One region of the Gulosibacter molinativorax genome, then DNA from elsewhere that is predicted to be linked to it. Evidence: predicted binding sites of a transcription regulator. Region 1 holds the regulator's gene; each other region holds the start of a gene.
What was found. Region 1 encodes LexA, which represses DNA repair genes until DNA is damaged. Its sites were predicted from a motif close to TCGAACANNTGTTCGA; they were not measured.
Positions count from the first base shown of each region.

Region 2: a site for LexA is predicted at 4,958-4,973, ahead of GMOLON4_RS10675 (HNH endonuclease signature motif containing protein). Genes of this name have one in related genera too.
Region 3: a site for LexA is predicted at 3,624-3,639, ahead of GMOLON4_RS09540 (HNH endonuclease signature motif containing protein). Genes of this name have one in related genera too.
Region 4: a site for LexA is predicted at 3,144-3,159, ahead of GMOLON4_RS12515 (HNH endonuclease signature motif containing protein). Genes of this name have one in related genera too.

Region 1 is NZ_CP028426.1:326,574-334,178, reverse strand. Features, by position in the region: gene GMOLON4_RS01680 (imidazole glycerol phosphate synthase subunit HisH) at 1-273, opposite strand, end outside; gene hisB (imidazoleglycerol-phosphate dehydratase HisB) at 270-875, opposite strand; gene GMOLON4_RS01670 (histidinol-phosphate transaminase) at 872-1,984, opposite strand; gene GMOLON4_RS01665 (LysM peptidoglycan-binding domain-containing protein) at 2,099-2,461, opposite strand; gene lexA (transcriptional repressor LexA) at 2,759-3,397, shown strand; gene hflX (GTPase HflX) at 3,538-5,196, opposite strand; gene GMOLON4_RS01650 (class I SAM-dependent methyltransferase) at 5,235-5,840, shown strand; gene GMOLON4_RS01645 (diaminopimelate epimerase) at 5,905-6,783, opposite strand; gene miaA (tRNA (adenosine(37)-N6)-dimethylallyltransferase MiaA) at 6,843-7,605, opposite strand, start outside.
Region 2 is NZ_CP028426.1:2,314,564-2,322,168, reverse strand. Features, by position in the region: gene GMOLON4_RS10690 (acyl-CoA dehydrogenase family protein) at 1-1,393, shown strand, start outside; gene ypfJ (KPN_02809 family neutral zinc metallopeptidase) at 1,482-2,423, shown strand; gene GMOLON4_RS10680 (hypothetical protein) at 2,426-2,944, shown strand; gene GMOLON4_RS10675 (HNH endonuclease signature motif containing protein) at 3,131-4,882, opposite strand; gene recQ (DNA helicase RecQ) at 5,060-6,868, opposite strand; gene GMOLON4_RS10665 (cation-translocating P-type ATPase) at 7,012-7,605, shown strand, end outside.
Region 3 is NZ_CP028426.1:2,035,693-2,043,297, forward strand. Features, by position in the region: gene GMOLON4_RS09525 (DUF4350 domain-containing protein) at 1-1,181, shown strand, start outside; gene GMOLON4_RS09530 (AAA family ATPase) at 1,178-2,131, shown strand; gene GMOLON4_RS09535 (DUF58 domain-containing protein) at 2,134-3,441, shown strand; gene GMOLON4_RS09540 (HNH endonuclease signature motif containing protein) at 3,715-5,388, shown strand; gene GMOLON4_RS09545 (stage II sporulation protein M) at 5,598-6,611, opposite strand; gene GMOLON4_RS09550 (RDD family protein) at 6,610-7,479, shown strand; gene GMOLON4_RS09555 (MFS transporter) at 7,530-7,605, opposite strand, start outside.
Region 4 is NZ_CP028426.1:2,720,800-2,728,404, reverse strand. Features, by position in the region: gene GMOLON4_RS12530 (heavy metal translocating P-type ATPase) at 1-1,500, opposite strand, end outside; gene GMOLON4_RS12525 (heavy-metal-associated domain-containing protein) at 1,478-1,690, opposite strand; gene GMOLON4_RS12520 (acyl-CoA thioesterase domain-containing protein) at 1,939-2,877, shown strand; gene GMOLON4_RS12515 (HNH endonuclease signature motif containing protein) at 3,212-4,804, shown strand; gene GMOLON4_RS12510 (metal-sensitive transcriptional regulator) at 4,934-5,323, opposite strand; gene GMOLON4_RS12505 (DUF7059 domain-containing protein) at 5,323-6,927, opposite strand; gene GMOLON4_RS12500 (amidohydrolase) at 6,967-7,605, opposite strand, start outside.

The DNA.
Region 1 (7,605 bases):
CTCGAACATCACCTGCATGCCGACGCAGATGCCCATGACGGGGCGACCACCCGCGAGTCGCTGGTCGATGATGCGCGGTCCCTGGGCTTCCCTGAGCCCCTCCATGACGCCCGCGAAGCTGCCAACGCCAGGAACGAGTAGGCCGTCAGCCGCGAGCGAGGTCTCAGAGTCCTTCGTCAGTGTGACGTTGGCACCGGCGTATTCCAGGGCCTTCGCCGCGGAGTGGACGTTGCCAAACCCGTAGTCGAAAACGACGACATTCGGACGGCTCACAGGGCACCCTTCGTGGACGGCACGCCATCGACCTCGGGGTCGAGTCGCTTCGCGGCGCGGAAAGCGCGGGCGAACGCCTTGAACTCGGCCTCGGCGATGTGGTGCGGGTCGCGGCCCTCGAGCACGCGCAGGTGTACAGTCAGCCCGGCGTGGAACGTGATCGCCTCAAAGACGTGGCGGACCATCGAACCGGTGAAGTGCCCACCAATCCGGTGTAGCTCAAAGCCCTCCGGCTCCCCCGAATGCACGAGGTACGGGCGGCCGGAGACGTCGACGACACACTGCGCGAGTGCCTCGTCGAGCGGCACGAGTGCATCGCCGTAGCGACCGATGCCGCGCTTGTCGCCGAGGGCCTCGCGAATCGCCTCGCCGAGCACGATGGCGGTGTCCTCGATCGTGTGGTGTTCATCGATCTCGACGTCGCCGGTTGAGCGCACCGTGAGGTCGGTGAGCGAGTGCTTCGCGAACGCGGTGAGCATGTGGTCGTAGAACGGCACCGAGGTGCTGATGTCGGACTTGCCTGTGCCGTCAAGGTTGACGGTCACCTCGACGGTGGATTCGCTCGTCTTGCGAGTCTTCGTGGCGATACGTGCCGCGGTCATCGTGCTGCCTCCTGGGCTTGCAGTTCGGGGCGCGCCAGAGTGATCTCGGCGAGCGCGTCAAGGAATAGGGTGGTCTCTTCTTCGGTGCCGGCCGTCACGCGCAGGCAACCGGGAATGCCGATATCGCGGATGAGGATGCTGCGGCGATAGAACTCTTCGAACATCTCGTGCGGGTTCGCGACGCCGCCGAAGAGCACGAAGTTCGACGCCGACGGGTACACGCGGTAGCCGAGTGCCGCGATTTCGGTGACGAGACGGTCTCGCTGGGTGCGGATGAGATCGACCTGCGAGAGCATGACGTCGCTGTAGTCGAGCGCGCCGCACGCCGCGGCCTGCGTGATGGCCGAGAGGTGATACGGCAGCCGGACCAGACGAACCGCATCCGTGATGACCGGGTCGGCCGCGAAGTAGCCGAGCCGCGCGCCGGCGTAGGCAAAGGCCTTGGACATCGTCCGCGACACGACGAGCCGTGGACGGCCCGGAAGGAGCTCGAGCGCCGACGGCATGCCGTCCGGCCGGAACTCGGTGTACGCCTCATCGACGATCAGGATGCCCTCGGTCGCGTCGTATGCGGCCTCGATGGTCTCGAGCGAGAGTGCAGTTCCTGTCGGGTTGTTCGGGCTGCAGAGGATGAGCACATCGGGCTGGTGTTCCTCGATGGCGCGGCGAGCGGTCTCGGGCGAGAGTTCGAAGTCGGCGTCACGCTCGGCCATGAAGTAGGTGCTTCCCACTCCTTGCGTGAGAAGTGGGTACATCGAATAGGTCGGGCCGAAGCTCATGACGGAGCGGCCAGGCCCTGCGAAAACCTGCAGCAGCTGCTGCAGCACCTCGTTGGAGCCGTTGGCGGCCCACACCTGGTCTGCGGTGATGCCGTGCCCGAGATAGTTGGCAAGCTTTTCGCGCAGCTCGACGAACTCGCGGTCCGGGTACCGGTTCAGGCCCGGCAGCGCGAGTGCGATCTGCTGGATCACATGCGTCGCGACCTCTTCGGGGACCGGATAGGGGTTCTCGTTTACGTTGATCGAAACTCGAACCTGCTCTTGCGGCGCCCCGTACGGGGAGAGTCCGCGAAGGTCATCACGAATCGGAAGCTCATCTAGGGAAGTCACCGCTCTATCTTAGACAGCCTTCCTCCCCCACGAGCGGCCTTGCACCGCCACGGATTAACCCTTGCGCGAACGAACTCGCCCCACCGCATGAACCGACTCGGTGCGAGGCTGCGACTAGAGGTTCGGGAGCGCCAGCTGCTGACCGGCCTGGAGCGACGAACCCGACAGGCCGTTGAGCCGCTGGATCTCCACAACGACATCGCGGACGTCCTGGTTGCCAGCGATGCCCGCCGCGATGTCCCACAGCGACTCGCCCGCGAGCACGGTGTGCGTCTCGAACTGCTCGTACACCCCACCCGAGGCCGACGCTTCGTCGTCGGCGAAGGCCGCGGGGATCTGTGCCACACCGATGCCGACGCCAAGCGCCACCGGCGCGAGCAGGAGCGCGGCGAGGACGCGACGCCCACGCAACGTAAGCGTGAGACCCGCCCGGCCGGCCGCCGAACGCTTCGTGCTGTTGAGTGTGATCGCAGTCATGGTGTTTCCCCCTTCGGGAGGCCGTAGTGGCCGACTTGTTCGAGCTGAGCTTGTCTGCCGCGTTCGAACTCCGCCTTCGAACCAACGTTTCAAACAAATGATCCGAACTTCTGTTCTAAGCCTAGCTTCGAAGATTCGACCCCGCAAGGTTTTCTTCGAATACCAATCGGCGACACGCTCGAATATCTGTTTGAACTACGTCGGCTTCGCAACTAGAGTCGGAAGCAACATAAGGAGAAGACCATGAGCCTCCGACATTCGGCGGCCCTTCCCTGCAATTGAGCCGAGGAGCCCGAAATGAAACCGACGATTAAGCCCCTCACGCAGAAGCAAGAAGCGATCGTCGGCTACATTGCCGATCACCTCGATCGCCAGGGCTACGCGCCCACAATTCGCGAGATCGGCGACGCGGTCGGCCTCGCAAGTTCATCCTCGGTTTCGCACCAGCTGGCCCAGCTCGAGAAACACGGCTACCTGCGGCGCAATTCGAATCAGGCTCGAACAATCGAGTTGCTCTACCAGCCTCAGCAGGCAGACACCACCGAGGAACGGATTCCCGCCGAGACTGCCCTCGTGCCGCTCGTGGGGCGCATCGCCGCGGGTATTCCCATCACCGCTGAGCAGCAAGTCGAAGAGGTCCTCCCGCTCCCCCGACAGCTCGTCGGCCTCGGCGACCTGTTCATGCTTGAAGTCTCGGGCGACTCGATGATCGATGCTGCCATCTGCGATGGCGACTGGGTCGTCGTCCGCGAGCAGAAGGTCGCGCAAAACGGCGAAATTGTGGCCGCGATGCTCGACGGCGAAGCTACGGTGAAGGTATTCCGGCAGCGCGACGGCCACACGTGGCTACTCCCGCGCAACAGCGCGTACGAGCCCATCCTCGGCGACGAGGCGGAGATCCTCGGCCGCGTCGTCGCCGTCATGCGCTCGGTGTAGCAGTCCGGCGAGAAATGCCCGAAGTCGCCACGTGAATCGCGAAGCGATATGTGTCGAATCAACCGGCCCTTTCGATACAGCGGGCTTCGCCCGCTTACTCAAGGACCTCGCCGCGTTTTCACCCGCGTCGCGGCCGTCGCTTACGCCTGCTCGCGGCGCGGCAGCTCGAGCTTCCGCGGCGCGGGCTCCGGCGCACCGAGGTTCGGCTTGTGCCGAACATCTGGGCGGCGTCGGTCGGGCGCGCCCTTGCCACCCACGCGGAACGGCTCGATCGAGCCGAGCTGGTCAGGATGCACCCGGGCGCGCACGTGCGTGCCGTCGGCCTCGTGCGACTCGCGCACCACGCCACCAGCGTCGTGCAGCATTGAGATGATATCGCCGCGGTCGTAGGGCACGACGAGGTCGACCTCGATCTCGGCTATCGGCAGCAGCTCGGCGATGCGGTCGAGCAGCTCGTCGATGCCCCTGCCGGTTCGCGCCGACACGAACACCGCATCCGGCTCGAGCCCCCGCAGAGCAATCTCCGTGTCGCGGTCGATGAGGTCGGCCTTGTTGAACACGATCAGCTCGGGTATGTGCCGCGAGTCGATTTCGCCGATGACCTCGCGAACGGTCTGAATCTGCCCTGCGGGATCGGGATGCGCCGCGTCTACTACGTGGACGAGCACGTCAGCATCCGCGACCTCTTCGAGCGTCGAACGGAACGCCTCGACGAGCTGGTGAGGGAGGTTCCGCACGAATCCCACGGTGTCTGCCATTGTGTACGGGCGGCCATCCGGAGTCTCGGTCCGGCGCACGGTCGCGTCCAGTGTCGCGAATAGCTGGTTCTCGACGAGCACACCCGCGCGCGTGATGCGGTTGAGCAGCGAGGACTTGCCGGCGTTCGTGTAGCCAGCGATCGCCACCGCAGGAACCGCGTTGCGGTCGCGCCGCGCACGCTTCGTGTCACGCGCGGTCTTCATCCCCGCGATTTCCCGGCGCAGCTTTGCCATGCGGGTGTGGATGCGGCGACGGTCGAGCTCGATCTTCGTCTCACCGGGGCCTCGGGAACCCATACCGGCTCCGGCGGAACCAACCTGGCCACCGGCCTGGCGGGACATCGAGTCACCCCAACCGCGAAGTCGCGGCAGGAGGTAGGACAACTGCGCGAGTTCGACCTGGGCCTTACCCTCGCGGCTCTTCGCGTGCTGACTGAAGATGTCGAGGATCACGGCGGTGCGGTCGATCACCTTGACCTTCACGACATCCTCCAGCGCGCGTCGCTGCGAGGGCGCGAGCTCGGTGTCGGCTACGACCGTGTCCGCGCCGGTCTCGGCGACGATCTCGGCGAGCTCCCCGGCCTTACCTCGACCGAGGTAGGTCGCGGGGTCGGGGTACGGGCGGCGCTGCAGCAGGCCTTCCAGTACGCGGGCGCCCGCCGTCTCGCACAGCGCGGCGAGCTCCTGCAGCGACGTCTCGCCGTCCTGCTGCGAGCCAGCCGGGTAGACGCCGATCAGCACGACATTCTCGAGTCGAATCTGGCGGTTCTCGACCTCGGTGACGTCCTCGAGCTCGGTCGAGAGGCTCTCGACGAACTGGAGCGAGCGGCGCTCCTCGCGCTCGAGCTGCAGACCGTCGACGTCGAAGTCGTAGGATGTGTCGCGGTCGTCTTGCAATGCCTCGGCGCGGCCTTCGCTAAAGAGCGTTGTTTTCGCCCGCCGTGATTCCCCGCGAGAAAGAACGCGATCGACGATTGCTTCGCTGCGGTCGTCGGATTCGTGGAAAGTGGGGTTCAGTGTGTCGTTTGGATCATTGAGCATGTTCGATCAAGCTTAGCCGCTGCGATACCTTTCTAGACATGGCGGAACACTATTTTGCGGAGAACCCGCAGGCCCAGGAGCGCAAACGTGAGATCGACGTGAACCTACGCGGGCGGGAGCTCACGGTCACGACCGCCAACGCGGTGTTCTCGGGTGAGCATCTCGACCGTGCCACGCGCATCCTGCTCGAAGATGTGCCGGCCCCGCCAACCCGCGGCAACGCGCTCGATCTTGGATGCGGCTGGGGCCCGATTGCCCTCGCCCTCGCCCTGGAGTCCCCCGACCTCGATGTCTGGGCGATCGACGTCAACGAGCGCGCGATCGAGCTGACCGCGCAGAACGCGAAGCGCCACTCGCTCGACAACATCCACGCCGGCAGGTCCGAGGATGTGCCCGCGGACATCACCTTCGACGTGATCTGGTCGAATCCACCGATCCGTATCGGCAAGGCCGCGCTCGACGAGCTGCTCGGGACTTGGCTCCCCCGCCTTGCACCGGGCGGTGAGGCCTGGCTCGTCGTGGGTAAGAACCTCGGCGCGGACTCACTGCAAAAGCGACTCGCCGCATCCCTCGGCGACGACTACGAGGTCGAACGCCACTCGACCTCGGGTGGTTTCCGTATCCTGCGCATCACCCGCTTCTAGCGAGCGAAATTTGCGTGCGACCCGGTAGTGCGTACCCCGGCCGTAGAAACCCTGGCCAAATCTCCTAGAGCGTCGTCGTCCCCGCGAAGACAACCATGGCGGGCCCCGCCTCGCCGAGATGCTCGCCCTCCTCGGTCGGGAACATGCGCACCTGCATTGCGCCGCCCGGCGACGCCACGCGCCAGTGGTGGGGCGCGCCTTCGCCGGCCCAGTGGCGCACCGCGAGCGCGACGGCCGCCGCACCCGTGCCGCTCGACTGGGTCTCCCCGAGGTCGCGTTCGAACACGCGCATCCGCACCTGCCCGACGCCGTTCTTGACGAGCGGGTCCTCGGGCACCACGAACGCGATGCTCAGCCCGGCAGGATGCGCGGGTTCCGTTTCCGGGGCCTCGCGCAGGTCGAGCGTCTCGAGTTCTTCGGCGCTCGAGAGCGCGACGACGACGTAGGGGATGCCCACCTCGATGCCAAGCCCGGGTCGAGCGACCTGCAGGCCGGCCGCATGCACGAGCGGCTCCCCGCCGACGAGTCGCCAGCGGCCGATGTCGGCCTGGAACCCGCCCGTAGAATTGCGCTGCACATCCTTCACCCCGACCCTCGTGCCGATCGACAGCGTCTCGCCCGTCGGGAGCTCCGCGAGGCTGAGTTCGGTGAGCACCCTCGCCATCGCGCGAAGTCCGTTCGCGCTATAGGCCTCGGTCGCCCCGGTCGCGGTGACGTAGTCCATGAACCACTCGGCCTCCGGCACCTCTGCAAGCGCGCGCTCGCCCTCCGGAATCGACACGCTACGCACCGCCCTGACGACGCCATCGGCGCCGATGCCGGTGTGACGGTCGCACAAGTGCGCGATGTCTTCCGAGGTCAGTTCGGTCGAGTTACTCGGATCAACGATCACAAGCAGGTCGTTTCCGAGCGCGTGGACTTTCGTGAACTGGATGTGCCGCATACCGCCATCGTATTCGGCGCGGGCGTCGCGCTTGTCCAGCCAGCGAACGAACGCGGCTGCTAGCGCTCGAAGTGCTCGATGACCAGGTTCGCGGCCCACGGGTCGTCGCCGCGAACCCGCACCGCGGTGTCGTATCGGCGAAACCACGAAACCTGACGACGCGAGTACTTTCGGGTGAGCAGCTGCGCCTGCGCGATCGCGTCCGCCTCGGACAACTCGCCGCGCAGCTGGCAGGCCGCCTGGGCATAGCCGATGGCCTTTCCCGCGGTCGAGGACTCCACGAGTCCTTCCTCGAGGAGCTCCGCCGTTTCGCCCACGAGACCGTCGCGCCACATGGTCACGACCCGCGCATCCAGAATCGGCACGAGTTCCTCGCGCGGCATCTCGGCCAGCACCATCGTGGTCGGCCGCCACCACGCATCCTGCTCGGGGAGCTGCGCCGAGAATTTTTCGCCGGTGACGCGGATCACCTCGAGCGCCCGGACAACGCGTCGACCGTTCTTGGGATCGATTCTTGCCGCGGCCTCGGGATCGAATTCCCGCAGCCGTTTGTAGAGCATGCCGGCGCCCCACTCCTCGAGTTCGCGCTCGAGCTCGGCGCGCACCTCGGGGTCGCGTCCGGGGAACTGCAGGTCGAACACCACGGACGCGATGTAGAGCCCCGAGCCGCCGACGAGAATCGGCACGGCACCGCGATCGATGATCGCCGTGATCGTCTCCCGCGCGAGCGGCTGATACCACGCCACCGTCGCCGGTTCGGTCACGTCGAGCACGTCGAAGAGGTGGTGCGGGATGCCCCGGCGCTGCTCGGGCGGTAGCTTC
Region 2 (7,605 bases), 1.5 Mb from region 1:
CAACTTCCTACCCGGCATTGGCGGCGATGACGACGGCGTCAAGGGTGGCCTCAACGGCATCGACAACGGTCGACTGCACTTCGCGAACGTGCGCGTTCCGCGCGAGAATCTGCTCAACCGCTACGGCGATGTCGCGGCCGACGGCACCTACTCGTCGCCGATTGAGTCGCCGGGTCGTCGCTTCTTCGTCATGCTCGGCACGCTCGTGCAGGGGCGCGTCTCGCTCGACGGTGCGGCCGCGGTCGCGCAGCAGGCGGCACTCGCGATCGCGATCACGTACGGCAACCAGCGCCGCCAGTTCGACAATTCGGGTGAGGGTGCCGAGACGGTCTTGCTCGACTACGGCCGGCACCAGCGACGACTGATTCCGCGTATCGCGACGGCGTACGCCGCCACATTCGCGCACGACGAGTTTCTGCGCGAGTTTGACGCCGTGTTCTCAGGCAAGGGTGACACCCCCGAGCGTCGCGCTGACCTCGAGACGCTCGCGGCCGCGCTGAAGCCGACCACGACGTGGCAGGGCATGGACACGCTGCAGGAGGCCCGCGAGGCCTGCGGTGGCGCGGGCTATCTCGCCGAGAACCGGCTGACGTTTTTGCGCCACGATCTTGACGTGTACACGACCTTCGAGGGCGACAACAACGTGCTGCTGCAGCTCGTCGGCAAGCGACTCCTCGAGGATTACGCGAAGAAGTACAAGGATGCGGATGCTCGCGAGACCGCACGGCTGTTCGTCTCGCAGGCCGCGAACAAGGCGATTCACGAAATCGGCCTCGCCCGCATCGGCAGCATCGCGCGTGACCTCGGCTCGAGCGCACGCTCCGTCGGCTGGCTGCGCGAGCCCGAGAACCAGCACGCGCTGCTCTCGGCGCGCGTTGAGGAGGAAATCTCCGAGATCGCGATGTCCCTCAACCGCGCGCAGAAGGCAGGCAAGGGCGCGGGGGCGTTCAACGCGCTGCAGAACAAGCTGATCGAGACGGCGCATGCCTACGGCGAGCTCATCCAGTGGGAGGCGTTTACGCGCAAGCTCGAGGAATTCGACCCCAACAGCGAGACCCACCGCATCCTCACCTGGCTGCGCGACCTGCACGGCCTCACGCTCATTGAGCGCGACCTCGCGTGGTACCTCATGTCGGGTCGTCTCACGACGCGTCGCGCGCGACTGGTGAGCTCATACGTCTCGCGACTCATCACACGACTCCGCCCGCACGCGCAGTCGCTCGTGGATGCGTTCGGGTACAAGGATGAGCACCTCCGCGCGAAGATCGCTTCGGGGGCCGAACAGCAGCGTCAGGACGAAGCCGCGGCCTACTATGTCGAGTTGCGCGCATCCGGCAATGCGCCAGTTGACGAGCGCACGCTGTACCGCGCGAAGAAGAAGCGTACCCGCTAACCGGTACTGGCATGTGGCCGCGGGATGGGTGACAATATCCATCCCGCGGCCATGTCACTGTTTCCGTTGATTGAGTAGGATTTCCGGCATGACTTTCAACGACAACTCGAACTTCGACTCGGGCCACGTGCGCCGTCGCCGTCCGAGCTCTGGCGGTGGCATGGGCGGCAGCCGCGGCGGTGGTGGCGGTGGCGGCGGGCTTGGTCGCGGTGGCGCGATCGGCGGCGGCGGTATTCTGCTCGTGCTGGTCGCGTTTCTTGTCTCGCAGTTTCTCGGCGTCGACATCACCGGGATGCTGGGCGGTGCGAGTAGCTCATCGTCGAGCAACTACGCCGATGAGGACTTCGCCTGCACCGGTCAGGAAGCGAACGCGCAGATTGACTGTCGTATCGAGGGCGCCGCGGTGTCGCTCGAGCAGTATTGGACCGAGGCCGCTCCGACCATCGGCATCGACGGCTACGTGAACCCGACCGTCTACATCTTCGAGCAGCAGACCAACACGGCCTGTGGCACGGCGTCGAGCGCGATCGGTCCGTTCTATTGCCCGGCCGACCAGAGCATCTACGTTGACACCTCGTTCTTCGACATTCTCGTGCAGCAGTACGGCGCCGAGGGCGGGCCGCTCGCCGAGATGTATGTTGTCGCGCACGAGTGGGGTCACCACATCCAGAATCTCGGAGGCATCCTCTCGAGCAGCAATACTCGTGACGAGGGTCCGACGGGTGGCGCGGTTCGCACCGAGTTGCAGGCCGACTGCCTCGCGGGCGCGTGGATGCAGAGCGCCGCGAAAGCGACCGACTCGCAGGGAAACCAGCTCATGCAGGAGCCGACGCGTGCCGAGATTCAGACCACGATTTCGGCGGCGCAGGCCATTGGTGATGACCACATCCAGGAGCAGGCCGGCATGGATGTGCAGCCGGAAAGCTTCACCCACGGAACGAGCGAGCAGCGCACGAACTGGCTGATGGCTGGCTACCAGGGTGGTGCAAGCGCCTGTAACACCTTCTCCGTGCCGGACGCGGAGCTCTAGGAATGTTCACGTTCGCGTTCATCGCCAACATCGTCGTACTCGGGATCGGTGGGATCCTGCTGCTCGTCGGGATTCTCCTGCTCGGCTACGGCATTTTTGTGCTCGTACAGGCGCGGCGTGCACCCGAGCACGAGTCGCCGAGCTATTCGCAATCGGTGGGTTACCCGGCCGAGAACGGCATCGATGAAGACTTCGAGGATGCGCCGCAGTGGGCCGAGGCGATCGCGGTTGAACCGCAGGCGCAGGCGGCGACGACTGCCGCGGACTCGAACGCAGGTGGGGGCGTCGGGGTAGGGCGGGGCGCGGACTCGGGCCGCGCGGATGCTGTTGGCTCAGCCGCGGGCGACTCAGCGGCTGGCGACTCGAATGCGCGAGCCTCGAATGCGCGAGGCTCGAACGCAAGCGAAGCCTCACGACCCCGGATCAAGCACGGCCGTGAGAAGGCCCTGTTGTTCGTCGGCGGACTCCTGGCGCTGCTCGGCATCATCATGCTGCTGAACACCATCGCGCTGTTCGCGTAGGTCGCGCGTGCTGCTTTACGAGGCGCTGGGGGTCTCGGGGGCGCGACGAGGAGGCGCAGGTGGTGCTGCGCCTAAGAATCGCGACGGACAAAGGGACGGACTAGGAAACGACTGAGAAACGGGAAAAGTAACGGGCAACGAAACGGGGTTGTTTGAGTCTCGCCGTGGTTGCGGCGGGTCCTGCGGCTAGAACGGCGGCTGGTCGTCGCTCCCGTCATGGTCGGCGTCCCGGTCCTGACCGGCCGACCCGGTCGGTGCCTCACCGTCGGCGGGCCCACTGCCAGAATTTTCGGCGGGCCCACTGCCAGAATTTTCGGCGGGCCCACTTCCCGAATTCGTGGCGGGCCCGTCGACGCGTTCCCCGGTGGGGTGGAACCGCGGCCCGTGGGTCGCGGGCTCGGTCACCGTGGTGTGGCCGAGCGGGGTGGTGAACTCGAACACCCCGCGACCGACGTGCCGCACGCCCCACCCGGCGTGATGTTTCTGCACGTGGTGCGGTCGGCACAGCGCGGCAAGATTCGACTGTGAGGTGGCCCCGCCGTCGACGTACGGGATGGTGTGGTCGAGATCGCTCGCCGTGGCGGGGCGGGCGCAGCCGGGGTGGCGGCAGGTCGTGTCGCGGATCTGCACGAATCGGCGCAGGCTCGCGCTCGGGGTGTACGTGTCGACCGATACCGCATGCCCGGTGATTGGGTGGGTCAGGATCCGCTGCCACCCAGGCGCGCTCGCGGCGAGCTGCCGGGCGGTGTCGAACCCGATCGGCGCGATCCCGTCGAGCAGGGCGGGGTCGCTGCCATCGACGCGGCCTTCGAGGAGGGTGAGGACGGGGATGGTGATGTTCACGGTCGCGGTGATTCGCGCCGCGCCCGCGGTGGGGCTCGTGAGGATCGATTCGGGGGTCGCGGTGAGCAGGGTTTCGGCGAAGATGTCGGCCTTGAGTTGCGCGGTGGTGCGCGTGTCCGGCGCGACGGTGTCACCCGTGACGCCGCTTGCAGCAGGGGCACTGTCGGCAGCAGGGGCACTGTCGGCAGTAGCGGCACCGTCGGCGCTCCCGGCGGCGTCGGCCCGGGCGGTGTCGGCACGGGCGGTGTCGGCACGGGCGGCGCTGTCGAGACCGACACCGTCCGCACCCGTGGCGCGAGCCGCGTCCGCGTCGCGCTGCTGGTCCTCGCGCAGGGCGCGGGCCTGGCGGGTGAGGATCTCGTGGATCGCGGTGGCCTGCTCCAGCGGCAGGTACGCGAACAGCGTCGCCATCCCGTATGCTTCCGGGCGTACCGACACGTAGCGTGCGGCGCGTTCGCGGGCGTGGGCGGCTTCGAAGTCCTCGGCCGCGAGCTTCGCGGCTTCCCGGTCCACGTATTTGCGGGTTTCGTGGACCGCGTGCGACGCGGCATACCGAAGCGCCCGCTCGGCGAGCGCGACCGCGTCGCTGAGGTGGAGGGCGCTCACGCCGCGGAGCAGTTCGCGGGCGTGGCGGAGGGTGATGCGGGCTTCGGCGATCGCGTCGACCCACTCGGGGTAGCAAGTCACGAGGGTGTGCGCGTCGTGGGCACGGTTTCGCAGGGCGGTGTCGGTGTCGCGTATGACGAGGCTGAGCTCGCCCATCAGGGACCGCAGCTGCCACGCGAAGCGACGGTCGCGGTCGTGGAGGAACGTGTGCCCGTCCGGGTCGCCCGCCGCGTCAGCCGTGGCGAGGGTGTCGGCGAGTTGGTAGGCGGCGGCGAGGGTGTGGAGGGTGATCGCGTCGGCTTGGCCGAGCATGAGTTGGGCGGTTTTGTAGGTGTCGCGGATCAGTCGCGAGCGGGCGGTGGTTGATTCCTCCGATCCGGTGCAGGTTGTGGTGGCTTCGGTGAGTCGGTCGCGGTGGTGGGTGTAGGTGTCGGGGTGTGGCTCGTGCGGGGAATCGTCGGGAGTGTTGGGCGGTTCGTTCTCGGACATTGGAGTGGTGCCTCCTGGTCGCGATGCTGCGGGCCGTGGATTCGAAGGGGTGTTCGTTTCCGTGACACCATAGTATCGAACAGAGGTTCGAATATGCAAGAGGAAACTCAGGAATATTTCGAAACTATGTTCGAGTAAACGTTCCGCCCGTTATTCGCCAGCGTCCAGCTGGCCCGCCTAGACCCCCGCAAGCACCTCGAGCACTTCGTCCCCGTACTGCTCGAGCTTCGCGCGACCAACGCCCGAAATCCCGGCGAGTTCGTTCAGCGTGCTCGGCCGCTCGACGGCCAACTCGCGCAGCGTCGCATCGTTAAACACGACGTACGCGGGCACGGACTGATCGCGCGCGGTGTCGCGTCGCCACTCGCGAAGCGCCTCGAAGCGCTCACGCTGGCCAGGCTGCAACTCATCGATCGAAGCGGATGACGACGAGCGCCGCGAGCTGCGCGCTACCGCCGCGGTCGTGTCCTTGCGCAGTTTCACCGGTTCGCGACCAGCCAGCACCTCCGCACCCCTCGGCGACACCTGCATCACGCCATACTCACCCACCGCGGAAATCACATTCATCGCGAGCAACTGCCGCACGACCGTCCGCCAGCCGGTGTCATCGAGCTCGGTGCCGATTCCGAACGTCGAGACCTTGTCGTGGCCCTGCGCCGACGAGCGCTCCGTGCGCTTTCCGAGCAGCACGTCGATCAGCGCGCCCGCGCCGTACGCGCGGCCGGTCGCCCTGTCGAGCCGCACGATCGTCGACAGCAGCTTCTGTGCCGGCACCGTCCCATCCCACGTCTCGGGCGGGTTCAAGCAGTTGTCGCAGTTGCCGCAGGGCTGCGCATCCTCACCGAAATATGCGAGGAGCATCTGCCTGCGACAGCCTGCGGTCTCACACAACGCGAGCATCGCATCCAGGTGGAGCGACTGCTGGCGCTGGCGGAATGCATCCCCGTCGCCCTGCTCGATCATGCGTCGCTGCTGCACGACATCCTGGAGGCCGTAGGCGAGCCAGGCCGTCGCGGGTTCGCCGTCGCGCCCCGCGCGCCCCGTCTCCTGGTAGTAGCCCTCGACCGACTTCGGCAGATCGAGGTGCGCGACGAAGCGCACGTCGGGCTTGTCGATGCCCATGCCGAAGGCGATCGTCGCGCACATCACGACGCCGTCGTCGCGCAGGAATCGCTGCTGATTGAATCGCCGCTGCTCGGGCGTAAGGCCCGCGTGGTAGGGCAGCGCATCCAGCCCCTGATCGCGCAGGAACTCGGCCGTCTGCTCGACCGATTTTCGCGATAAGCAATAGACGATGCCCGCGTCGCCGTCGTGCTCGGCGCGGATGAACCGCAGCAGCGAGTCGCGCGCCCGATTCTTCGGCACGATTCGGTACTGGATGTTCGGCCGGTCGAAGCTCGACACGAACTTCGGCGCGTCCTCGAGTCCCAGGCGGGATGCGATTTCTTCGCGGGTCTGGACCGTCGCGGTCGCGGTCAGCGCGATTCGCGGGACGTCGGGAAACTCCTCCTGGATGACGCTGAGCCCGAGGTAATCGGGGCGGAAATCGTGGCCCCACTGCGACACACAGTGCGCCTCATCGATCGCGAACAGGGCGATCTTGCCGCGATGCAGCAGCGGCAGCGAGGCCTGCAGTCGCTCAGGCGCGAGGTACAGCATGTCGAGCTCGCCCGCGAGGTATTGCTGCTCGACCAGGCGCCGCGTGTCGGGGTCGAGGGTCGAGTTCAGGAACGCGGCGCGCACCCCCAGCTGCTCGAGAGCCGCAACCTGATCCTGCATCAGTGCGATGAGCGGCGAGATGATGATGCCGGTGCCGTCGCGAACGAGGGACGGGATCTGGTAGCAGAGCGATTTACCGCCACCGGTCGGCATGAGCACGAGGGCGTTCTGGCCCGCGATCACGGTGTCGACGATCTGCCGCTGGGGCCCTCGAAAATCGGAGTATCCCCAGACCCTCTCGAGGGTCGCCAAAGCCGCGTCAGTCATGCATCCACCCTAGGTGAGGAACGACGATCCGCCGCGACCTGTCAACAGCGTCGGCGCCTGTGGAAACCTCCAGCCAGGCGCTCCGGATGCGGGTGTAATCTCATGCCGAAATCTTGCGCGGGTGGGCCGAGCAGGTTCACGAAATGATTCGCCGAGTAGAGGGAAGAATCATGGATGCGCAGCAGCAGATCGCGTCGCAGCAGGGCAATTCTGGTCGACACCACCGGGGCCACGACAGCGCCTCGGAAGGCGCAGCGAGTGAGCGCTGGACGGAGACCGCGTACCTGCTCAGCGCTGACGAGGTGCTCGAGCGGCTCGAGTCGAGCGCAACCGGGCTTTCGGCCGAGGAGGCGCAGCGGCGGGCCCAGGAGTTTGGCCCGAACGCAATCATTTCCCTCGAACGCGACAACGCGTTTCTCCGCTACCTGAACCAGTTCAAGGACTGGCTGATCATCCTGCTGCTCGCGTGTGCGGCCGTCACCGCCTACCTCGGCGACTGGAACACGTCGATCGTGCTGCTCGTGCTGGTTGGTATCAATACGGTCATCGGGTTCACGCAGGAGCAGCGCGCGCGACACACGATGAAGTCGCTCGAGGATCTCGTCAAACCGAGCGCGGAGGTGCTGCGCGACGGCAAGCTCCTCGAGATCGAGTCGGCGAGCATCGTGCCTGGCGACGTCGTGCGCCTCGCGGAGGGCGATTTCGTGCCGGCCGACGTGCGGATCATCGAGGCGCAG
Region 3 (7,605 bases), 1.7 Mb from region 1:
ACAGTGCCGAGCTCGACGCGGCGCTGGCCGCGGACGGCTCGAAAACACTCGTCGTCGAGGATCCCTTTTATGCGCTCCAGGAAGACGACTGGGCCGCACTCCTTGATGTTGGTGCGGATCGCATCGTGGTGCTGTCGGCTTCGTTTCCCTCGATGACGTTGACCGAGCAGGTCGCGCAGCCCGAGGGCAATTTCGAAGTGAAGCTGGATGCGGATGGCGGGGTGATCAATGAGTCCATGCCCGATCGCTTTGAAGCAGGGAGTTGCTCGGCGCCACTCGCCGTGAATGCGCCCGCGATCACAAATCTCGGCGGCCGGGAATTTATGCCAGTCGGCGACGCGGTGGGCTGCTATCAGGTCCGGGACGGCTTCGCGCTCATCATCGGCGAGGCCACGCCTGGCGGGCCCGAAATTGCGGTGCTCGGCGCGCTCTCGAACCTGACGAACGAGAGCATCACCCTCGACGCGAACGCAGCGATGGCGCTCAACCTGCTGGGCACGAACGACCAGGTGGTTTGGTACACCCCGAGCCCAAGTGATTACACCGACGGCGGCCCGACGTTTGGTGACTACATCCCGCAGTGGCTCATGCCGGTGCTGCTCCTGATTTATCTCGCGGGCTTCGCCACGATTCTCTGGCGCGGCCGACGCTTCGGCCCGCTCGTGACCGAGCGTCTGCCAGTAACGGTGCCGGCAAACGAAACCCTCGAGGGCCGCGCCCGCCTCTACGATGCGAGCAACGCGAGGCTGCGGGCGCTCGATTCGATCCGAGTGGGGACCATCTCACGACTCGCCGATCTCACCGGAGTCGGACCCGGCGCATCCACCGAGGAAGTTATCGCCGCAACCGCCGGGCTCGCCGGCGTGCCACGCGAGCACGCCCACCGCGTCTTGCTCTCGGGCGAGCCGCAGACCGACCGCGACCTGGTCGACCTCGCGAACGCCGCCGCGGAGCTCGAGCGACGCGTGCGCGCGACGACCGGCAGACCGAAGCGAAAGCGCAAAGCGCGCGAGTCCTCGGCAACGCAACCCAGCGCATCCACCGGAGCCAGCGCATCCACCGTGCCCGGCGCATCCACCCCGGCGACGACCAACGCGCAGGATGCTACAACGGAGACCGCGACCACGCACACGAACGACACGCAACCAGACGATTCAGGGAATTCAGGAGAACGCGCATGACGAATGAGATTCGAGCCAAACTCGGCCAGGTTCGCGCCGAGGTCGCAAAATCGGTGGTCGGGCAGGATCAGGCCGTCGAGGGCATCGTGATCGCGCTGCTCTCCGGCGGCCACGTACTGCTCGAGGGCGTGCCGGGAACCGCGAAGACCCTGCTGGTGCGGACCATCAGCCAAGTGCTCGAGCTCGACACCAAGCGCGTCCAGTTCACGCCCGACATGATGCCCGGCGACGTGACCGGCTCGCTCGTTTTCAATACCAAGATCGGTGACTTCGAGTTCCGCGACGGTCCGGTATTCACGAACTTGCTGCTCGCGGACGAGATCAACCGCACGCCGCCGAAGACCCAGTCGGCGCTGCTCGAGGCGATGGAGGAACGCCAGGTCTCAGCGGATGGCGTGACCCGGCCGCTGCCAGATCCGTTCATGGTCGCCGCGACGATGAACCCGATCGAATACGAGGGCACCTACACGCTGCCCGAGGCGCAGCTCGACCGATTCCTGCTCAAGCTCGTGCTCGACCTGCCGCCGCGCGACGCCGAAATCGAGGTGCTGCGCCGCCACGCGGGCGGCTTCAACCCGCGGGACCTCCAGTCCGCTGGCGTGCGCAAGGTATTGAACGCGGATGAGCTGCGACGGGCTCAGCGAGAGGCGCACGCGACGCGGATCAGCGGCGATATCGTCGCCTATATCGTCGATCTCGCGCGGGCGACCCGCCAGTCCCCCTCGGTGCGGATGGGCGTGTCACCTCGAGGTGCGACGGCGCTGCTGAACGCCGCCAAGGCAAGCGCCTACCTGTACGGCTACGACGCCGTGACCCCCGATCACGTGCAGCGCATGGTGCTGCCGACCTGGCGCCACCGCCTCGCGCTCGAGCCCGAGGCCGAGATCGAGGGCGTCTCGAGCGACTCGATTCTGCGCTCGATCATGCAGCAGGTGCAGGTGCCCATCTAACTATGGCCATCAGCGGTATCTACGTCGGAGTGCTGCTGGTGGGGATGCTGCCGATCATGCTGTTCGGCACCTCCCCCACCAGCGCATTTGGCACGCTCGGCCTCGTGGTTGCGATCTGGCTCCTCCTCGGCCTCGTCGACTGGGTGCTCGCGGCCCCTGCGCGCAAGGTGTCGATCGAGCGCGAGCTGCCCGATCGAGTCCGACTCGGCGAGACCTTGACCTCCACCCTGTTCGTGACGAACCTCGGCCCGCGCACGCTGCGGGCGGTCATTCGCGACGGCTGGGAGCCGTCCGCCGGGGCTCCAAGGATGCGCGTCAAGCGATTCATTCCCGTCGGCGAGCGGCGCGCGGTACATACGGCCTTGAAGCCGTGGCGCCGCGGCGACCGGCGCAGCGAGTTCGTCGTGATCCGCTCGTGGGGCCCGTTGCACCTCACCGCCCGCCAGGCCGTGTTGAAGGCGCCAGGCCGGGTGCGCATCCTCCCGCCGTTTAATTCGAGGAAGCACCTGCCGTCGCGCATCGCGAGGCTTCGCGAGCTGGATGGGCAGACCACCCTGCAGGTGCGCGGCCAGGGCACCGAATTCGATTCGCTGCGCGACTACGTGCGCGGCGATGACGTGCGCTCGATCGACTGGCGCGCGACGGCACGACAGCAGGAGCTCGTCGTGCGCACCTGGCGACCGGAACGTGATCGCCGCGTGATCATCGTTATCGATTCGGGTCGCACCGCGGCGGCACGCATCGAGGATGAGACGCGGCTCGATACCGCGATCGAGTCGGCCTTGCTGCTCGCGGCGCTGGCGACTCGTGCCGGTGACCGCGTCGAGCTCGTTGCATTCGACCAGCGCGTTCGAGCGCGCGTGCAGGGGTTCTCGGGCTCGGTACTGCTGTCGAAGATCACGGATGCGATGGCAAACGTCGAGCCCGAGCTGATCGAGATGAATTGGCAGGAGGTGCCGCGGCTCGTTCGCGAGGTCACGACGCACCGCGCGCTTGTCGTGCTGCTGACGACCGCAGACAACGCGGGGACCGCGCGAGGGCTTCTCGAGATGCTTCCTTCAATCACGCATCAGCACCTTGTCATGGTCGCGTCGGTGATCGACCCCGAGACGGAGGAACTCGCCGAAGAGCTGTCGGATCGCGACGCGGTGATGCGCGCCGCTGCCGCCGAGCGCGCGATGCTGGATGCGGGGCAGGTTCGCCGCACCATGACGCGACTCGGGGCGGATGCAGTGGCCGCGACGCCGTACGAGCTGCCGCCTCGCGTCGCCGATCGGTACCTCGAGCTGAAGAAGGCCGGGCGGCTATAAGCGCCAGCCGTCATTGCGCCTGTCGAAAGGTGCCTCCGGTCCTTGAGCCTGTCGAAAGGTGCCTCCGGTCCTTGAGCCTGTCGAAAGGTGTTCATAGGCACCTTCGTTCGCCAACGGTCCCACTCGAGTCGTTCATTGTTCGAGTATTCGTTCGACTTTTTCTCAAACTCCCTCTTGCATATTCGAATCTATGTTCGATACTATGGTGTCACGGAAACGAACACCCCTTCGAATCCACGGCCCGCAGCATCGCGACCAGGAGGCACCACTCCAATGTCCGAGAACGAACCGCCCAACACTCCCGACGATTCCCCGCACGAGCCACACCCCGACACCTACACCCACCACCGCGACCGACTCACCGAAGCCACCACAACCTGCACCAGGTCGGAGGAATCAACCACCGCCCGCTCGCGACTGATCCGCGACACCTACAAAACCGCCCAACTCATGCTCGGCCAAGCCGACGCGATCACCCTCCACACCCTCGCCGCCGCCTACCAACTCGCCGACACCCTCGCCACGGCTGACGCGGCGGGCGACCCGGACGGGCACACGTTCCTCCACGACCGCGACCGTCGCTTCGCGTGGCAGCTGCGGTCCCTGATGGGCGAGCTCAGCCTCGTCATACGCGACACCGACACCGCCCTGCGAAACCGTGCCCACGACGCGCACACCCTCGTGACTTGCTACCCCGAGTGGGTCGACGCGATCGCCGAAGCCCGCATCACCCTCCGCCACGCCCGCGAACTGCTCCGCGGCGTGAGCGCCCTCCACCTCAGCGACGCGGTCGCGCTCGCCGAGCGGGCGCTTCGGTATGCCGCGTCGCACGCGGTCCACGAAACCCGCAAATACGTGGACCGGGAAGCCGCGAAGCTCGCGGCCGAGGACTTCGAAGCCGCCCACGCCCGCGAACGCGCCGCACGCTACGTGTCGGTACGCCCGGAAGCATACGGGATGGCGACGCTGTTCGCGTACCTGCCGCTGGAGCAGGCCACCGCGATCCACGAGATCCTCACCCGCCAGGCCCGCGCCCTGCGCGAGGACCAGCAGCGCGACGCGGACGCGGCTCGCGCCACGGGTGCGGACGGTGTCGGTCTCGACAGCGCCGCCCGTGCCGACACCGCCCGTGCCGACACCGCCCGGGCCGACGCCGCCGGGAGCGCCGACGGTGCCGCTACTGCCGACAGTGCCCCTGCTGCCGACAGTGCCCCTGCTGCAAGCGGCGTCACGGGTGACACCGTCGCGCCGGACACGCGCACCACCGCGCAACTCAAGGCCGACATCTTCGCCGAAACCCTGCTCACCGCGACCCCCGAATCGATCCTCACGAGCCCCACCGCGGGCGCGGCGCGAATCACCGCGACCGTGAACATCACCATCCCCGTCCTCACCCTCCTCGAAGGCCGCGTCGATGGCAGCGACCCCGCCCTGCTCGACGGGATCGCGCCGATCGGGTTCGACACCGCCCGGCAGCTCGCCGCGAGCGCGCCTGGGTGGCAGCGGATCCTGACCCACCCAATCACCGGGCATGCGGTATCGGTCGACACGTACACCCCGAGCGCGAGCCTGCGCCGATTCGTGCAGATCCGCGACACGACCTGCCGCCACCCCGGCTGCGCCCGCCCCGCCACGGCGAGCGATCTCGACCACACCATCCCGTACGTCGACGGCGGGGCCACCTCACAGTCGAATCTTGCCGCGCTGTGCCGACCGCACCACGTGCAGAAACATCACGCCGGGTGGGGCGTGCGGCACGTCGGTCGCGGGGTGTTCGAGTTCACCACCCCGCTCGGCCACACCACGGTGACCGAGCCCGCGACCCACGGGCCGCGGTTCCACCCCACCGGGGAACGCGTCGACGGGCCCGCCACGAATTCGGGAAGTGGGCCCGCCGACGAGGCGCCGGCCGGACAGAACGGGAGCGACGACCAGCCCCCGTTCTAGCCGCGGGACCCGCCGCAACCACGGCGAGACTCAAACAACCCCAATCCATCCTCGTTCCTTATCCGTCGCGATTGCTTAGGCGCAGTGCGAACTGCGCCTATTCGTCGCGCCCGCACTAGACGCTAGCGAAACCAAGCAACCAAGCAACCGAGCAACCAAGCAGCCAAGCAGCCAAGCAGCCAATCCTGCACCGCAGAAACGAAGTCCCGTTATTCGGCGTGGACCCGCTGGTAGCCCGCCTCAGACTCGCGCAGGTCGCCATCGTGGCCTGCCCTGTACGCCCGCCGCCCGAGCACGAGTGAGTACGCCAGGTAACTCCCGAGCGCCAACGCACCGATACCGATCTTGATCGCCCACGGCCAGTCCTGCCGCGTCACGAACCCTTCGATGAGCCCCGACAGAAAGAGGAAGATCGTGGTGCCGACCGCGACGATGATGAGCGTTCGGCCCGCATGACCGAGCGCCTCCATACGCGTGCGATTCCCCGGCACAATCAACGACCAGAAGACCGCGAACCCCGCCCCCGCAGCCACGAACACCATCGTGAGCTCGAGCAGGCCGTGCGGTGAGATCCAGAGGAAGAACGCGTCGAGGTGCCCGAAGTAGGCCAGCAATGCTGCAGAAGTTCCAAGGCTCACGGCGTTTTGAATGATCACCATGATCGGCCAGACGCCCGTGATGCCGAACGCGATGCACTGCAACGCGATGAACGCGTTGTTCGTGAATACCCGCGCCGCGAACGCCGACTCCGAATACTCCGAGTAGTAGTTGATGAAGTCTTCCTCGGCGTACTGCTTCAACCCGGCCTCGGTCCCATAGAACGCGAGCAGCTCCGGGTTCGCGGCATGCCACACATACGACAGCACGCCAATCACGATGGTCAAGACCGCCGCGGCAAGCGTCCACCAGCGAACGCGATAGAGCGAAGCGGGCAGCTGCTCGACGAAAAACTCACGCAACACCAAAAGCGGATTGCGCCGAACGCGGGTAAAGCGCATCCGTGCCTGCGACAGCGTGACCGAGAGCGCGGTAGTCTCCGCGGTCTCGCCGTAGGTCGTTCGCAACGCCGAAAGATCGGTCGCGCCCGACTGATAACCGGCGATGAGCTCGTCCGATTCGGCACCGTCGAGCGACCTTTTCCGGGCGAGGTCACGCAGCCGCTCCCACCTACCGTGGTGCGCTGCCGAGTACGCGTCGATATCCATGTGGTGCAATGATGACATGACGACCTTGGCAACAACGGGCAGCACCACTCACGATGACGAAGACGTTGTCATTGGCGAAGGCGTCGCCCTGGGCGTCCCCGCCGCCGGCTTCCTCAGCCGCGCCGGGTCGGCCACGATCGACGTCATCGTGATCATGCTCGGCTACGTGCTCTCCGTCCTCGCCCTCGCCTGGCTACTCGAGATGTACATCCTCGCGACCGGCATCATGATCGAGGATGCGTGGCTCGCCGTCATCCAGGTCATCTGGCTTGTCCTGTGGACAGTGCTCGTGCCGGTCATCGTCGAGACACTCTCGCATGGTCGATCGCTCGGCAAGCTCATCTTCGGGCTACGAATCGTGCGCGACGACGGCGGCGCCATCGGGTTCCGTCACGCGCTCATCCGCGGACTCGTCGGCCTCCTCGAGCTCTATCTCTCGCTAGGCGCCGTCGCGCTCCTCGCGGGTCTTTTCAACCCCCGCGCGAAGCGCCTCGGCGACATGCTCGCTGGCACTTACGCGCAGCTCGAGCGGGTGAAGCGCCCGGCCCCGCACTTTCTCCAGCTGCCACCCATCCTGCAGGGATGGGCCCAAGTCGCCGACGTCTCGAGGCTCCCCGACCGAACCGCACGACGGATGCACGACTTCTTTCTGCAGGCTCCCAAGCTTGATCCGAGGGCGCGGGTCCAGCTCGCCGGGGTAATCGCGCGTGAGATTCGACCGTACGTGCATCCGGTTCCCGACGTGGATGCGGAGACATTCCTCGTTGGGGTCTCGGTGCTTCGACGCGACCGCGAATTGCAAGGCATCGTGGGGCGCCAGACACGCGTCGAGCGACTCACTTCGGCGGTCGACCAGCTCCCCCACAACTTCCCGTATCGCGGCTAGCCTCGCGCCCGGTTGGCTGCGCCTCCTTGGACTTGCAGCTCGGAATACCCCTACCGTGATTCCTGTCGCTGCACGCGCAGCAGAATTACGGCGACGATGAAGCACCCCAGATAGGTCACCGCGACG
Region 4 (7,605 bases), 1.1 Mb from region 1:
GAGCGCCTCAGGACCTGCGATCAGGATGCCCAGCTGGGCACCGCGACCGGTTCCGGCGAGGATTGCGGTCGGGGTCGCAAGCCCAAGCGCACACGGGCAGGCGATGATGAGCACGGCGACGGCGGCGGTAAACGCCATGTCGACGGTGCCACCGAAGATGAGCCACGCGAAGAGCGTGACGACCGAGAGCACGAGCACGACCGGCACGAACACGGCGGAGATCTTGTCGGCGAGGCGCTGTGCCTCAGCCTTGCCGTTCTGCGCGTTCTCGACGAGCTCGCCCATGCGGGCCAGCTGGGTGTCGGCGCCGATGCGGGTGGCCTCGACGACCAGGCGGCCGGAGACGTTGACCGTCGCGCCGACGACCTCGTCGCCGGGCTTGACCTCGACGGGCACTGATTCGCCGGTGAGCATCGAGGTGTCCACGGCGGATTCGCCCTCGATGACGTCACCGTCGGTCGCGACTCGCTCGCCGGGGCGCACGATGAAGCGCTGGCCGACGCGGAGTTCCGAAACCGGAACGCGACGGGATGCGTCGCCCTCGATGATCTCGACGTCCTTCGCACCGAGGTCGAGCAGGGCCCGCAGCGCGGAACCAGCTTGGCGCTTGGCGCGCGCCTCGAGCCAGCGGCCGAGCAGCAGGAACATCGTGACGCCAGCGGCAACCTCGAAGTAGATGTTGCCCGTGCCCGATTGGGCCGTGAGGCGCCACTCGAAGCCGTGGGTCATGCCGAGCTCCCCGGCGTGGCCAAAGAACATCGCGTACAGCGACCACAGGGTGGCCGCGGTGACGCCGATCGACACGAGGGTGTCCATGCTCGTCGCGCCGTGGCGCAGGTTCCGTAGCGTCGCGCGGTGGAACGGCCAGGCGCCCCACGTCACGACCGGAAGCGTCAGCACCATGACGACCCACTGCCAGCCGATGAACTGCAACTGCGGGATCATCGAAATCAGGATGACCGGGACGGTCAGGATCGCCGACCACACGAAGCGGTTGCGGTAAGACTTCGCCGCGCGCTCGTTCTCGTCGAGGACAGGCTCGGGCTGGGGCTGAGCGGCGGATGCGCTGGTCACGTTGGACTCGGCGACATCGGCGCCGGCGCTGCTGGTCACATCGGCTGTCGGCGCGTTGCTTGCACCGGTCGCCGACGCGGTGGCAGTGTTTGCCGGGGCCTGCGCGTAGCGACTCACGTGTGGGGTCGCGTCGTAACCGGCCGCGCGAACGGCCTCGATGAGGCGCTCGTACTCGGCCTTCGCATCTGCCCCCTCGGGCACCTTCACGCTCGCGCGGTTCAGCGCGAAGTTGACGTTCGCATCCACGTCGTCGAGCCTGTTGAGCTTGCGCTCGATGCGGTTGGCGCAGGATGCGCAGGTCATGCCCTCGACGTCGAGCGTCAGGGTCTTGAGCACCGGGTCGTTAAAGTTTGGGGTGTCGGTGGTGCTCCCCGGAGCTGCTTGGTGCTCCGGGGCGACCGCGCTACTTGGCGTCGACGAGCTCATAGCCGGCCTCCTCGACTGCAGCGCGCACCGCACCGAGGTCGAGGGGCGCAGCGGACTCGACGGTGGCAGTGCCGTCAGCACTGCTTGCGGTAACCGAGGTGACGCCCTCGATCTCACTGATTTCCTCGCGGACGCTCATCTCGCAGTGGCCGCAGGTCATTCCGGTGATCTGGTAGGTGGTGGTAGTCATGATGTTTCCTTCCTCGATTGTTGGAACCAACATACCCCCCATGGGTATTCCTGTCGCGTGAAATTTCTTGTTTGTCTGCGTATCCGGCCAAGTTCTGCGGTTCCCGCTGCCCTGGGCCCGTCTCGCCGCGGAAAAAGTGCACGCCTGCGCACCGTCCACGGCGCGTCGCGGGCGTGTCGCACTCAGGCGTGCACAATTTTCTGCCGGGGTGATGCCCAGAAATGCCGGGACTGAGTAACGTGGATGCGATGAGCGGCTTTTTCGAGCGGGATCTGACCGACAGCGGCGAGGTTTTCACGCCCACGAGCGAATCCAAGAGCGGCTGGGGCGACATCGTGCGCGGTCCGGCGATCACCGCGCTGCTCGCCCGCGCCATCGAGAATGTGGTCGCGCCCCGAGATGCCGACGGGCAGGCCACGGCCGACGCCTCGGGGCAGACCCCCGCCCAGGACCGGCAACATGCAAGCGGCTCCGCCGACCGGCGAGAGAAGGAAGGCCAAGCGCAGCTCATCCCCGCCCGAACCACTTTCGAACTCCACTCCCCCGTGCCGCGCCGTCCGCTGCGCACCGAGGTGCGCATCCTGCGCGACGGTCGGCGCCTCAAGCTTGTCGAGGCCGACCTGATCTGTGGCGACAGCGTCTACGCGCGGGCGCGAAGTGTGTGGTTGCGGCCGAACGACGACGCGGACGTCAGCGACAACACCCCTTGGCACGCGGATCGGCAATTTACGACGCCCGGCCCCGGCCCGTGGAATCCGAGCAATGACCGCCGCCTCTTCAGGAGCGCGGACAAGCCCTGGAGCGATCAGGGATGGGGACATCAGGATGCTGGGCGCAAGACCGTATGGCAGCTTCCGGTTCCGGTAGTGGTCGGCGAGTTCCACTCGCCCTACCAGGTCGCGGCGACGGTCGCGGACGTCACCAACCTCGCCACCGGTTGGGGCCCCGAAGGCCTCGACTTCATCAACGCGGATGCGACGCTCTCGCTCGTGCGGCTGCCATCACGCAACGAGGTGGGCGTGCAGGCGATAGACCGCGTGGACCACGACGGGATCGCGATCGGGACCGGAGTGCTCTTCGATGAGGACGGTCAGTTCGGCACCGCGCAGGTGACGACGATTCTGCAGCCCGGTGGCCGCATCCGATTTGAGGACCCTGAGACTGGCGCGCCGAACAAGCTCGTTTAGGGTTCGTTGTCTGCGCACTTTTCTGACTAAAAGGCGCCACCCAGACGCGGTGCCTGACCTTGCGGCGCCCTTACGCGCGTCGGGCTAGCCACACACAGACCACTTGAGCACCGCTCAAAGATTGTCCACCGAGAGCGCGAACCGCCATTGAAGGATGCGCTGGATCCAATGCTGAACGCAGGGGCCCTTGTCCACCGAATTCCGCAGCAGTATGCGGGAAACGCGGGAATGTCGGAGGCTTGTTCTACTCTTGTTCCATAAGAAGTTCGAAGAAATATTCGAACTGTGAGACTCCGGATAGACATCCGGCTTAGGTGGAAAGGAGGCGATTCCGATGACAACTCAGCCGAACGAGCGGCCGCGCGCGAACACCGGCCGCCACCTTCCCGCCGACGACCTGCGCGTCGCGGAGGCGCAAGAGAAGCTCGAGGTCTACGCCGAGCTTCGCCGCTCGCGAGGCGTGGCGGAGGCTGGAATCATCCGGCTGCTTGCGACGGTGTATGAGATCGCGGTCGAGCGAACGAGTGCCTCTACCCCGGACTCGTTCGGGGTAGAGAGCCAGGAGAAGGTGTTCTCGTGGCACTTCACCTCGCTCCTGAGCGACTTCGCGGTGAAGACCAACGAGTCGCCTCGCGCCCTCGCGAACCGCGGATACGACGCCTACGAGCTCGTGACGCATTTCCCGGATTGGCTCGCCTCGATCGAGGCGGGCAAGATCGAAGTTGCCCATGCCCGCACGATGCTCCGCCACATCAGCATCCTGGGCGAAGAAGACTACGCGGAGTTTGGCGCCGAACTCCTCAAGTATGCCGAGGCGAACTCGGTGGGCCAGACGGACAACCAGGCCGCTCGGCTCGCGAGCACCGTGGCGGCCGCCTCGTTCGAGCGGACGCATGAGCAGGCGAGAGCGGAACGGCGCGTCACCCTGAATCACGACGACTTCGGGATGGCGACGCTCCGCGCGTACCTACCGAGCGAGCTCGCGGCCCCGATCAAGGACCTGCTCGACGCCCGCGCGAAGGAAATCAAGCAGGAAAACATGAAGGCGCGGCGGGGCGCGGTCAAGGATGCGCTGGCCTCGATCGCTGAGGCCACGTCGCCTGATCGGGACCAGCCGTCAAAGCAGCACTCGCTGCAGGATGTGCTGGAACAGATCGACCCGGCCGCGACCGACACGCGCACCGCCGACCAGATCCGCGCCGATGTATTCGCGGAGACAATGCTCTGCGCGACCCCGGGCGAGACTCGGGTCACCGCGAAGGTCAATCTCACGGTTCCCGTGCTCGCGCTACTCGACGGGCACGCCGATGGTACGGCGCCGGCGCTCCTGGACGGCATGCGGCCGATCAGCTTCCCGGAGGCACGGCAGCTGACGGCAGCCGCGCCCACCTTCCAGCGGGTGCTCACGCACCCTGTCACGGGGCAGGTTCTCGCAGTCGACACCTATGAGCCGAGTGCCGCGCTGCGCCGGCTGATTCAGGTGCGCGACCAGCAGTGCCGCTTCCCGGGGTGCATCCGCCCCGCGACTCGCTGCGAGATCGACCACACGCACCCCTATAGCGAGGGTGGCGCGACTTCTGCGGCCAATCTTTCCTCGCTTTGCAAAGTCCACCACGTGCTGAAGCACGAAAAGCCCTGGACCGTCACCAATCTCGGTGACGGGATCCTGGAGTGGCGAACCCCGCTCGGGCAAGTGGTCACGAGCCGGCCGGAACCGTATCCGACGGCGCCGACCTTCACCCCGGGCGGGTGCGCGGAGTCACGGTCCACGACGGGGCCGGTGTTTCGCCCTACTGACGGTGAGAAGCCGTCGAACGACTCGGGTTCCGAGCAATTTGGCGCCGAGAAAAATTCTGGGAGTGTGTCCTCTGACAGCTCCGAGGGGGCAGAAACCAAAGCCGAGACTGACGACCCACCGCCCTTCTAAGGTTCGAAGGCAGGCGATTAGTCTGACCAGCGAGGTTCTCGAGGATCAGCGCGATACCCAGCCGCTGGTGCCATGCTTTGCCACTGGCACCATGCCTGACTGGGCATGCGGGGTCAGGTATCGCCGCAGCTACTTCAGCAGGCGAGCCACCGCGTCGCGGACCTCGGCCACCTTGATCTTCGTAATCTCCGGATCGCCCGATTCCGCGGCCTCGGCCATGCAGTGATCGATGTGATCTTCGAGCAGGATGGTCGACACCCGATCGAGCGCGGCCTTGATCGCCGAGATCTGCGTAATCACGTCGATGCAGTACGCATCATCGTCGATCATGCGCTCGACGCCGCGCACCTGACCCTCGACCCGCTTCAGCCGGTTCTTGAGCGGCTGCACGTCGTGGCGATAGCCATGCGTATGGGTGTGGGTCGTGGGGCCAGCTGGCTCGGGGGTTTCGACCGGCTCAACCGACTCGACAGGCTCAGCCGACTCGACCGACTCAACCGTCGGATCTGCATCATTCATTACATCCACCTCGGAACTAGGAAACCGAGCGACACGAGATCACGCACATCCCGCAACACGCGCGCGTTCAACGCATCTTGATCGACCTCGAGCAAGGCCGCAATAGCAGTGAGAATCTGTCGGCCGGTGAGCTCACCATCGGACACCGACACAAACGACGAAAGCTCCGTGGTCTCCGGGAAAGTTCGCCGGAACCCGCCGCCCTGACGCAACAGGATCGCCGACGGGTCAGCGTCGCCCGGGATCATCCAGCGTTCCTCGGTTACGTCCCCCGCGACCACGAACGTCTCGTCGATCAGGTCCTCGTCGTCCCGCTCGCGCAGCCAGTCGTCCGCGACGAACGTGTCGTGGATGCGCGCCCCAAGCGGCTGCTCAAGCTGGTGCTCGAGCATCTCGAAGCGACGCACGGGCGCGCCTTCTGCCGTCGCTGACCCCTGGTGCAGGAAGAACATCCCCATCCCGATCGCCTCGACATTGCGCGAAGCAAAATCGCGCAGGTAGCGTCCAAACTGCGTGCGCCAAGACTCCAGCTCGCGGTTCTCGGCCGCATCCTTCAGCCACATGTCCGCGTACTCGATCGGCGTGGCCTGCTCGCGCTGGACAACCCACAAGTCGGTGTCCGCATCGGGCCACGTCTCGAGGCGCGAGTGCCACGTCTCGTCGCCCTCGTGGATCTCCCAGTTGCCGAGCATCACCGCGATGCCGTTCGGCGCGAGATACGAACCGATGTTGCGGATGATCGTCTCCACAAGCGAGTCTCCCGGGCGTCCGCCGTCACGATAGGTGTACTGGTCGCTCGCATCCTCGCCCTCGACGCGCGGGGTGATGACGAACGGCGGGTTCGTGACGATGAGGTCAAACGCCCGCCCGGTAACTGGTTCGAAGAGGTCGCCACGCACGAGCGTCACTCGCGCCGACAGGTCACGCGGGTCAATCTCAAGGTCGTCGGCATTAAACAGCAGGTTGAACCGCGCAAACGCCAAAGCGCGGTCCGAAATATCGGTCGCGACGACCTCGCCAGCGTGCCGCAGCAGGTGCATCGTCTGCACGCCCATCCCGACGCCGAGATCCAACGCAACGTCGACGTCATGACGCGGCGTGAGCTGCGCGAGATTGGTCGTCGCCGGTCCGATGCCGACAACGTGATCGCGGCGTAGCGGCTGGTCTTCGGGAACCTGCAGACCCCCGAGGTCGCTCGCGACCCACAGGTTCAGGGTCGTCTCGCCCTCGGCGATCGCGTACGGCCGCAGGTCGAAGCGCGCCGTCACGACGCCGTCCTGGTCCCGCGGTTCGAGGAGCCCCGCTGCCACCTGATCGTCGACCCGCGGCACGAGCCCCGCATCCACTGGTTGCGCCAGCAAGTAGACCCGGATGAGCGCCGCGAGCTGTGCATCCGCATCCGCCGAATCGCCCGCCGGCCGAGCATCAAGCGCGAACTGCGCAGGGGCGAGCAAGTCGCGGTGCAGCGCATCCGCCGCATCGGCACCGAGCAGCCGCTCGACACCATCGACCGTGTAGTCGACCCGCTTTAGCGTGGCGCGGATGCGCTCCAGGCGCGCGTAGTCAGAGCTGGCGGGGGCATCATGCGGGTCATCGAAGTTCACACTCCCCATTGTCCCATCGACGGCACCCCGCCCGGCTGACTATGACGTGCGTGCGTCGAAGGTCGCCGCTCCACCAACAAACGTGGCCAGAACCTCGAGCGCCCCGAGATCCTCTGCCTCGAGCGGGGATGAGTCGAGCACGACGAAGTCCGCAAGCTTCCCGACCGCGAGCGTGCCCCGGTTTGAGAGCTGACCGGTCGCCTCCGCCGCCCACTCGGTGTACAGCCGCAGCGCCTCCTCCCGCGAGAGTCCCTCGCGCGACCCAATGACGCTGCCGTCGCTCCCCCGGCGATCGACCGCGGCCTGCATCGCACGACGCACGTTGTTGTCGACGACCGGCGAGTCGCTCGAGCCCGCGACAATCACGCCCGCATCCCGCAGCGATCGACCGCGATACAACAGATCGCGCCGTCCCTCACCGACGCGGCTCACCATTAGCTCGCCGAACGTGTGGATGAACCCGTACTGCGGGGCAACCGCCACGCCGAGCCGCCCGGCGCGCTCGACCTGGTCCTGGCGCGTGATGCCGAAGTGTTCGATGCGGCTCGGGATGCGCTCCCCGCTCGCGGCGTGGATCGTCCCGTATTCGTTCTGGCACTCCTCGATGACGTCGAGCGCGAGGTCGATCGCGGCGTCGCCGATCGCGTGGGCCGCGATCGCCCAGCCCGCCCGGTATAC